Regions from separate parts of the Streptomyces sp. Z423-1 genome, predicted to be linked through region 1. Evidence: riboswitches for the same ligand, from Rfam matches in the RefSeq annotation. Region 1 holds a riboswitch; the other holds the start of a gene.
What was found. Region 1 has a riboswitch for ZMP and ZTP ahead of HJD23_RS15390 (glycine hydroxymethyltransferase). Riboswitches for the same ligand answer to the same signal wherever they lie in the genome.
Positions count from the first base shown of each region.

Region 2: linked by a shared signal. The riboswitch ahead of HJD23_RS02185 (bifunctional 5,10-methylenetetrahydrofolate dehydrogenase/5,10-methenyltetrahydrofolate cyclohydrolase) and the one ahead of HJD23_RS15390 (glycine hydroxymethyltransferase) in region 1 are both predicted to bind ZMP and ZTP.

Region 1 is NZ_CP053109.1:3,432,308-3,436,512, reverse strand. It holds gene HJD23_RS15400 (glutathionylspermidine synthase family protein) at 1-353, shown strand, start outside; gene rocD (ornithine--oxo-acid transaminase) at 350-1,579, opposite strand; ZMP/ZTP riboswitch at 1,673-1,761, shown strand; gene HJD23_RS15390 (glycine hydroxymethyltransferase) at 1,803-3,251, shown strand; gene HJD23_RS15385 (hypothetical protein) at 3,480-4,109, opposite strand.
Region 2 is NZ_CP053109.1:462,102-466,306, forward strand. It holds gene HJD23_RS02175 (ABC transporter ATP-binding protein) at 1-1,748, shown strand, start outside; gene HJD23_RS02180 (nuclear transport factor 2 family protein) at 1,863-2,228, shown strand; ZMP/ZTP riboswitch at 2,273-2,357, shown strand; gene HJD23_RS02185 (bifunctional 5,10-methylenetetrahydrofolate dehydrogenase/5,10-methenyltetrahydrofolate cyclohydrolase) at 2,380-3,231, shown strand; gene HJD23_RS02190 (TetR/AcrR family transcriptional regulator) at 3,255-3,917, opposite strand; gene HJD23_RS02195 (YncE family protein) at 4,068-4,205, shown strand, end outside.

The sequences.
Region 1 (4,205 bases):
GCAACAAAGCCCTGCTGGCCATCCTCTGGGAGCTCTACCCCGGCCACCCCAACCTGCTCCCCGCCCACCTCGACGGACCACGCGACCTGGCGACCACGAAGGGGTACGTCGCCAAGCCCCTCCTGGGCCGTGAGGGCGCCGGCGTGACCGTCCACGAGCCGGACGCCGCCCCCGTCGTACGCGACGAGCCCTGCTGCTACCAGGAGTTGGCGCCGCTGCCGTCCTTCGACGGCAACCGTGTCGTCCTCGGCGCCTGGGTCGTCGAGAACGAGTCGGCCGGCCTCGGCATCCGCGAGTCCTCCGGCCTGATCACGGACGAGTACGCCCGCTTCCTGCCGCACGTGATCCTCTAGGACCTGTCCTGGACAGAGCCCTGCACACCGAGCACCCCGCGCAGTTGGGCCAGCCCCCAGTCCAGGTCCTCCTTCCCGATGACCAGCGGCGGTGCGATCCGGATCGTCGAACCGTGCGTGTCCTTCACCAGCACCCTCCGGTCCATCAGCTTCTCGGACACCTCCCGCCCGGTGCCGAACCTCGGATGGATGTCCACCCCCGCCCACAGCCCGCGCCCGCGCACCTGCGTCACCCGCCCCGTGCCGGTCAGCGCCACCAGCTCCCGGTGCAGATGCTCACCCAGCTCCGCCGCCCGCGCCTGGTACTCACCCGACCGCAGCATCGCGATCACCTCCAGCGCCACCGCGCAGGCCAGCGGATTCCCGCCGAACGTCGACCCGTGCTCCCCGGGCCGGAACACCCCGAGCACCTCCGCCGACGACACCACCGCCGACACCGGCACGATCCCCCCGCCCAGCGCCTTGCCCAGCACATACATGTCCGGCACCACGCCCTCGTGCTCGCACGCGAACGTCCGCCCCGTCCGCCCCAGCCCCGACTGGATCTCGTCCGCGACGAACAGCACGTTCCGCTCCCGGGTCAGCTCCCGCACCGCCGGCAGGTAGCCGGCCGGCGGCACGATCACTCCCGACTCGCCCTGGATCGGCTCCAGCAGCACGGCGACCGTGTTCTCGGTCATCGCCGCCCGCATCGCCGTCAGATCCCCGTACGGCACGATCTCGAAGCCCGGTGTGTACGGGCCGAAGTCCGCCCGCGCCTCCGGGTCGGTGGAGAAGCTGATGATCGTCGTCGTACGGCCGTGGAAGTTGCCCGACGCCACCACGATCTTCGCCATCTCCGCGGGCACGCCTTTGACCCGGTACCCCCACTTGCGGGCCGTCTTCACCGCGGCCTCCACCGCCTCCGCGCCCGTGTTCGCCGGCAGCACCATCTCCATCCCGCACAGCTCCGCCAGCTGCGTGCAGAACGCCGCGAACCGGTCGTGATGGAAGGCACGCGACGTCAGCGTCACCCGCTCCAGCTGCGCCTTCGCCGCCTCGATCAACCGCCGGTTGCCGTGCCCGAAGTTGAGCGCCGAGTAACCGGCCAGCAGATCCAAATAGCGTCGGCCCTCCACATCCGTCATCCACGCCCCGTCGGCCGAGGCGACGACCACCGGCAGCGGGTGATAGTTGTGCGCGCTGTGCGCTTCGGCTTCGGCGATGAGGCTTTCCGTAGCGGTCACGGCAACTCCCGAACATGAGGCTGGACCCCTTTCTTATCGTCGCTCGCATGGTGGACTGGGGAACCGGACCGTCCGGCGCGCCCGGTAGGCTGATCGCCGGGCCGTGACTGGCGCGCTGGGATGGGACCGACCATCGGGGAGCGGCCTGTAGTGAGCGAGTGCCGTGCGCCTGGGCCGAACCGTGAACCGTGACCGCTGAAAGCCACGCCGCCCGGAGGCCGAGATGTCAGAGCAGCCCCTCTCCACCGAATCCACCGCCTTCCGCTCCGCCCTCGACGTGATCCGCGCCGTCGAGCCGCGCGTGGCCGACGCCATCGGCCAGGAGGTCGCCGACCAGCGCGAGATGCTCAAGCTGATCGCCTCCGAGAACTACGCCTCCCCCGCCACCCTCCTGGCGATGGGCAACTGGTTCAGCGACAAGTACGCCGAGGGCACCGTCGGCCGCCGCTTCTACGCCGGCTGCCGCAACGTCGACACCGTCGAGTCCCTTGCAGCCGAGCACGCCCGCGAGCTCTTCGGCGCCCGCCACGCCTACGTCCAGCCGCACTCCGGCATCGACGCCAACCTCGTCGCCTTCTGGGCCGTCCTCGCCGACCGCGTCGAGGCCCCGTTCCTGGAGAAGACCGGCGTCCGCCAGGTCAACGACCTCTCCGAGGCCGACTGGGCCGAGCTGCGCCGGGCCTTCGGCAACCAGCGCATGCTCGGCATGTCCCTGGACGCCGGCGGCCACCTCACCCACGGTTTCCGTCCGAACATCTCCGGCAAGATGTTCGACCAGCGCTCCTACGGCACCGACCCCGCCACGGGCCTGATCGACTACGAGGCGCTGCGCACCTCGGCCCGCGAGTTCAAGCCGCTGATCATCGTCGCCGGCTACTCCGCCTACCCCCGTCTCGTGAACTTCCGGATCATGCGCGAGATCGCCGACGAGGTCGGCGCCACGCTCATGGTCGACATGGCCCACTTCGCCGGCCTCGTCGCCGGCAAGGTCCTCACCGGCGACTTCGACCCGGTCCCGCACGCCCAGATCGTCACCACCACCACCCACAAGTCGCTGCGCGGCCCGCGCGGCGGCATGGTCCTGTGCGACGACTCCCTCAAGGACCAGGTCGACCGCGGCTGCCCGATGGTCCTCGGCGGCCCGCTCCCGCACGTCATGGCCGCCAAGGCCGTCGCCCTCGCCGAGGCCCGTCAGCCCGCCTTCCAGGACTACGCCCAGCGCATCGTCGACAACTCCCGCGCCCTCGCCGAGGGCCTGATGCGCCGCGGCGCTGCCCTGGTGACCGGCGGCACCGACAACCACCTCAACCTGATCGACGTCGCCACCTCCTACGGCCTCACCGGCCGCCAGGCCGAGGCCGCACTCCTCGACTCCGGCATCGTCACCAACCGCAACGCCATCCCGGCCGACCCCAACGGCGCCTGGTACACCTCGGGCATCCGCATCGGCACCCCCGCGCTGACCACCCGCGGCCTGGGCACCGCCGAGATGGACGAGGTCGCCGCCCTCATCGACCGCGTCCTCACCACCACCGAGCCCGGCACCACCAGCAAGGGCACCCCGTCCAAGGCGCAGCACGTCCTCGACCCGAAGATCGCCGACGAGATCTCCCGCCGTGCCACCGACCTCGTCACCGGCTTCCCGCTGTACCCGGAGATCGACCTGGGCTGACGCCCACGACGAAGCCACACGGGCCGCGCAGATCCAGGTCGATCACCTCCTGGCGTGGCTCCTCCCGCGGCGGTCCGGCTCCCTGCCGGGCCGCCGCGCGGCGTATCAGCACGGTGCCGCCGACACCGGCCGCGAGCCCGACGGCCGGCCCCACCACCGCCCACCCGGCATCACCCATCACCGGGCCGGGCCGGCGTCCGGCGACCTCCCCGTCCGTTTCGCCGACCTTCATACGTCCCGCAGTTCCTGCCTCGGCCCCGGCTCACCCCGCAGGCGGCCCCACGGCAGTCGCGCGGTGAAGGGGCGCAGAACCAGCGCGAGCACGGCCCCGGCCGCCAGGCCCGGAAGCGCCCACCACCAGTCCGTCCCGTCGCCCGACCCTGACGACTGGGCCCGGGACGCCTCGGCCGCCGTGCCCGTGGCGTCGGCCGCCGTGCCGGACGAGCCCTTCGCGCCCTCGTCCGGCCCGTATACCTCCCACGCCGGTGGGAAGATCGCTGAGTTTCCGTCGGCCGAAGCCTTGCCCATCAGACCCAGCTTCTTGAGCAGGGCGCGCAACTGGGCCGGATGATCGGCGCGGTGCCAGGTGCCGTTCGTCGTGCTGTCCAGGTTCGCCGCCGTGTGTATCCAGACATCCCGCCCGTCGTCGGCCGGGTAGACCCGGTCGAGGCGCCAGGGCGTCACGTCATGGACCATCCACGTGACGTTGATCTGGCGGGCTGCCGTCAGGCCCGCCTCGGGCGGCTTGTCCCGTGTGCTCCGGCCCGGTGCGCCGAGCAGCCGCTCGAGCTCGCCGTACTCCTTGTCGGAGTAGTACAGCGCGGCCGTCTCCGTGCTCTCCGGTGAAACCAGGAGCACGCTGGTCGGCCCTCCGGCTGACGCGGGCGCCGCCGCGCCCCATAGCAGGAGGGCGAGCGCCGCCGCCAATGCCCCTGTCAGTCCCGCGAGTTCACG
Region 2 (4,205 bases), 3.0 Mb from region 1:
TCGCACAGACGGAGACCGCCCCGCCCCCGTGGCGCATGCTCCTGGGTTATGTACGACCCCACCGGTGGGCCCTGCTCGTGGGCGCTGTGCTCTCGCTGGTCACCGGGGCCACCGGGCTGCTGCTGCCGCTGGTGGCACGGGAGTTGATCGACGACCTGTCCCACGACCGGGCCATCACCGGCGCGTTGATCGCCATGTCGGGCCTGGTCGTGGCCAACGCCGCGGTCGGCGCGCTGGGCGCGTACGTGCTGCGGCGCACCGCGGAGTCGGTGGTGCTCGGCGCGCGGCGCACCCTGTCGTCGTATCTGCTCCGGCTGCGCATATCCGCGGTGGACCGCAGCGAGCCGGGCGACCTGATGGCCCGGATCACCTCGGACACCACGCTGTTGCGCGAGGTCACCACCGACTCCCTGGTCGGCCTCGGCACCGGCGGGCTCACGCTGGTCGCGACCGTGGTGATGATGGGCCTGGTCGACCCGGTGCTGCTCGGCGTCACCCTCGCCGTGGTCCTCGGCGCGGGCACGGTCCTCGGCGTCATCGTGCCGCGCATCAACAAGGCCAGCCGGCGGGCGCAGGACGCGGTCGGGGTGATGGGTGCCTCGCTGGAGCGGGTGCTGGGCGCGCTGCGCACGGTGAAGGCGTCCGGCGCCGAGCACCGCGAGGAGCAGACCCTGCACTCCGCGGCTCAGGAGTCGTGGCGGCAGAGCGTGCGCGCCGCCAAGTGGTCGGCGGCCGCGGGCAACACGGCCGGGCTGGCGATGCAGATCGCCTTCATCACGGTGCTCGCGGTCGGCGGCGCGCGGGTCGCGACCGGCGCCGTCGACGTCGGCACGCTGGTCGCCTTCCTGCTGTACGTCTTCTACCTGATGGCGCCGATCCAGCAGGTCGTCGGCGCGATCACCCAGTACCAGACGGGTGCCGCGGCCCTGGCCCGGATCCAGGAGGCGCTGCGGCTGCCCGCCGAACCCCCGGCGTCCGCCGCCCCGTTGCCGTTGGCCGAAGCGCGCCCGGCGGCGCTCACCTTCGAGGACGTCCGCTTCCGCTACGACGACGACCTGCCCTACGTCCACCACGGCGTGAGCTTCGAGGTGCCGGCGCAGGGCATGACGGCGTTCGTCGGCCCGTCCGGCGCGGGCAAGACGACCGTCTTCTCGCTCATCGAGCGGTTCTACGACCCCGAGTCGGGCGTGATCACGTTGGACGGGCGGGACCTCATGGAGTGGGAGTTGCCGCAGCTGCGCTCGGCGATCGGCTACGTCGAGCAGGACGCGCCGGTGCTGTCCGGATCGCTGCGCGACAACCTGCTGCTGGGCAATCCGGAGGCGGACGACGACGCCCTCACGCGGGTACTGAAGACGACCCGGCTGGACGGGCTGGTCGGGCGGCTGCCGAGCGGGCTCGACACGCTCGTCGGGCATCGCGGCACCAAGCTGTCGGGCGGCGAGCGTCAGCGGGTGGCGATAGCCCGCGCGCTGCTGCGCCGCCCGAGACTCCTGCTCCTCGACGAGGCCACCTCGCAGCTGGACGCGGTCAACGAGGCGGCGCTGCGCGACACCGTCGCCGACGTGGCCCGCACGACCACCGTGCTGGTCGTCGCGCACCGGCTGTCCACGGTGACGATGGCCGACCGGATCGTGGTGATGGACTCGGGCAAGGTCCGTGCGGTGGGCACGCACCGCGAACTCGTGACCGCAGACCCGCTGTACGCGGAGCTGGCGGCCACGCAGTTCCTCGCCACGGCGGGCTGACCCGTCAGGCGCGGCCACCTGCGCTTGCCGAGGCCGACCGGGCGGAGGAATCTCGTAGGAGAGGCCATCCCCGGCCCGCGTCCCCGTGGGCCGCGGCCCTCGAAGGAGGTCACGATGGGTACTGCGGCAAGTCCCGCCTTCGACGCCGAGACGTTGCGCCGGGGCATCGAAGGCAATCCGAACACCCTTCTGTCGCTCTACGCCGACGACGCCCAACTGCGCGTCGTGGACCACAACACACAGCCCAGCCACCCCCGGGTGCTGCACGGCCGTGACGAGATCAGCGCCATGCTCGACGACGTCTACAGCCGCGACATGACGCACAAGCTGGAGGACTGCGTCGTCCAGGGCGACCGGGCGGCCTACAGCGAGTCCTGCGAGTACTCGGACGGGGTCCGCGTCTTCGCCGAGTCGATGATCAGGCTGCGCGACGGCAAGATCACCGAGCAGACCCTGATCCAGGCGTGGGACGAGCAGTAACGCGGAAGCAGGAGAGCAGGTGCGGCACGGCCTCGGTTACGGTGGTCCGGGGCCGTGACTGGCGCTGAGGTGGAGTACCACCGGGGAGCGGTCCACGCAGAGTCGATGCCGCGCGCCTGGGCGATCCAGTAGATCGACCCAGGAGTGGATCATGTCTCAGGCCCGGCTCATGGAAGGCACCGCGCTCGCCCGGCGCGTCGTCGAGGACACCGCGCAGCGCGCCGCCGCTCTCACCGACCGCACCGGCACCACCCCGTGTCTGGCGACGGTGCTGGTGGGCGAGGACCCCGCGTCCGTCACCTACGTCCGTATGAAGCAGAACCGCTGCCGCAAGGCCGGTATCACCTCCCGGCATGTGGCGCTGCCCGCCGCCACGACCACCGAGGACCTCACCGGCACGCTCAGGGCCCTCTCCGCCGACCCCGAGGTGCACGGCATCCTGCTCCAGCACCCGGTCGGCGAGCACATCGACGAGCGGGCCGCGTTCGAGGCGATCGCGCCGGAGAAGGACGTCGACGGCGTCACCTTCGCGTCCTTCGCGACGATGAGCTTCGGGCTGCCGGGGTTCGTCTCGTGCACGCCCGGCGGGATCATGCGGCTGCTCGACGCGTACGACGTCGACCCGGCCGGCAAGCGGGCCGTGGTGGTCGGCCGCAGCGCGATCCTCGGCAAGCCCGCCGGCATGCTGCTGCTCGCCCGGGACGCCACGGTGACGTACTGCCACTCCCGCACCCAGGACCTGTCCTCGGCCGTCCGGGAGGCGGACATCGTGGTCGCCGCCGTCGGCCGTCCCCGCCTGATCCGGGGCCAGGACATCAAGCCCGGCGCCGTCGTGATCGACGCCGGTTACAACGCCGGGAACATCGGTGACGTCGACTTCGACTCGGCCGTGGAACGGGCCGCGCTGATCACCCCGGTGCCGGGCGGGGTCGGCCCGATGACGATCGCCACGCTGCTGGAACAGACGGTCGACGCGGCGGAACGGCAGCTGGGGGTGGCCTGAACTCGGCGCTCGGCCAAGGGAGTTCACCTCTCCCCCGGCCGCCATCCCGTAGGCCGCAGAATCCCCAGCAGTTGCCGCACCAGCTCGTCCACCACCTCGTCCAGCGTCGCCGGCACCCACCCCGCGCTCCAGTCGTGGATCAGGCCGTTGACGCTGCCGATGAAGGCCGTCGCGGCGAGGCGGTAGTCACGGCGGGCCGCCTCTCCCCGCTCGGCGGCAGCCTGTGCCTCCGTGCAGATCAGGTCGACCCAGCGGGCGCGGCGCGTGAGCCGCTGCTCCTCCATGCGCGGGCTGACGCCGACGATCTCGACGAAGGTGATGCGGATGCGGCGGGGGTCGGCGGTGACGTTCCCGGCGTACGCATGGAAGATCGCGGTGGCCCGCTCGGCGATCGGTGAGCCCTGTGTGGCGGCCGCCGCCGTCAGTACGGCTTCCTCGGCCCAGGCGTTGACCTGGAGATGGAGGGCGGCCAGCACATCCTCCAAGGTGCGGAACTCCTCGTAGAACTGCCGGGTGGACAGTCCCGCGGCCTCGCTGAGCGCGGCGACGGTCGTGGACCGGTAGCCCGGACTGTCGCCGAAGAGCTGGAGCGCCGCGTCCAGGAACCGCCCGTGCCGCTCGGCCTGCCGTTCCTCCGCCGACTTGCCGCCGTAACGCCCTGTCGGCGCCCTGAGCCTGCCCGCCAACATCCCTCCCGTTCCGAACCGTTGGCCAATTTTGTCGTGTACGCAGTCTTGTGGAGAAGGGCACCGGCTCCTTACTTTCCAGTAAGTCAAACTCTGAACGATCTCGTATTCAGATTCCGGAGTATTCAGATTCCAGAGGAAAGAGCCGTCATGCCTGCCATCAGCCCCAGGCACCTCTGCTCCATCGCCGCCGCCCTCACCCTGACCCTCGCCGTCCCCGCGACCACCGCCGTCGCCGACACCCCCGGCTCCGCTGCCCTGCGCGAGGTGCTGTTCGTCGGCAACAAC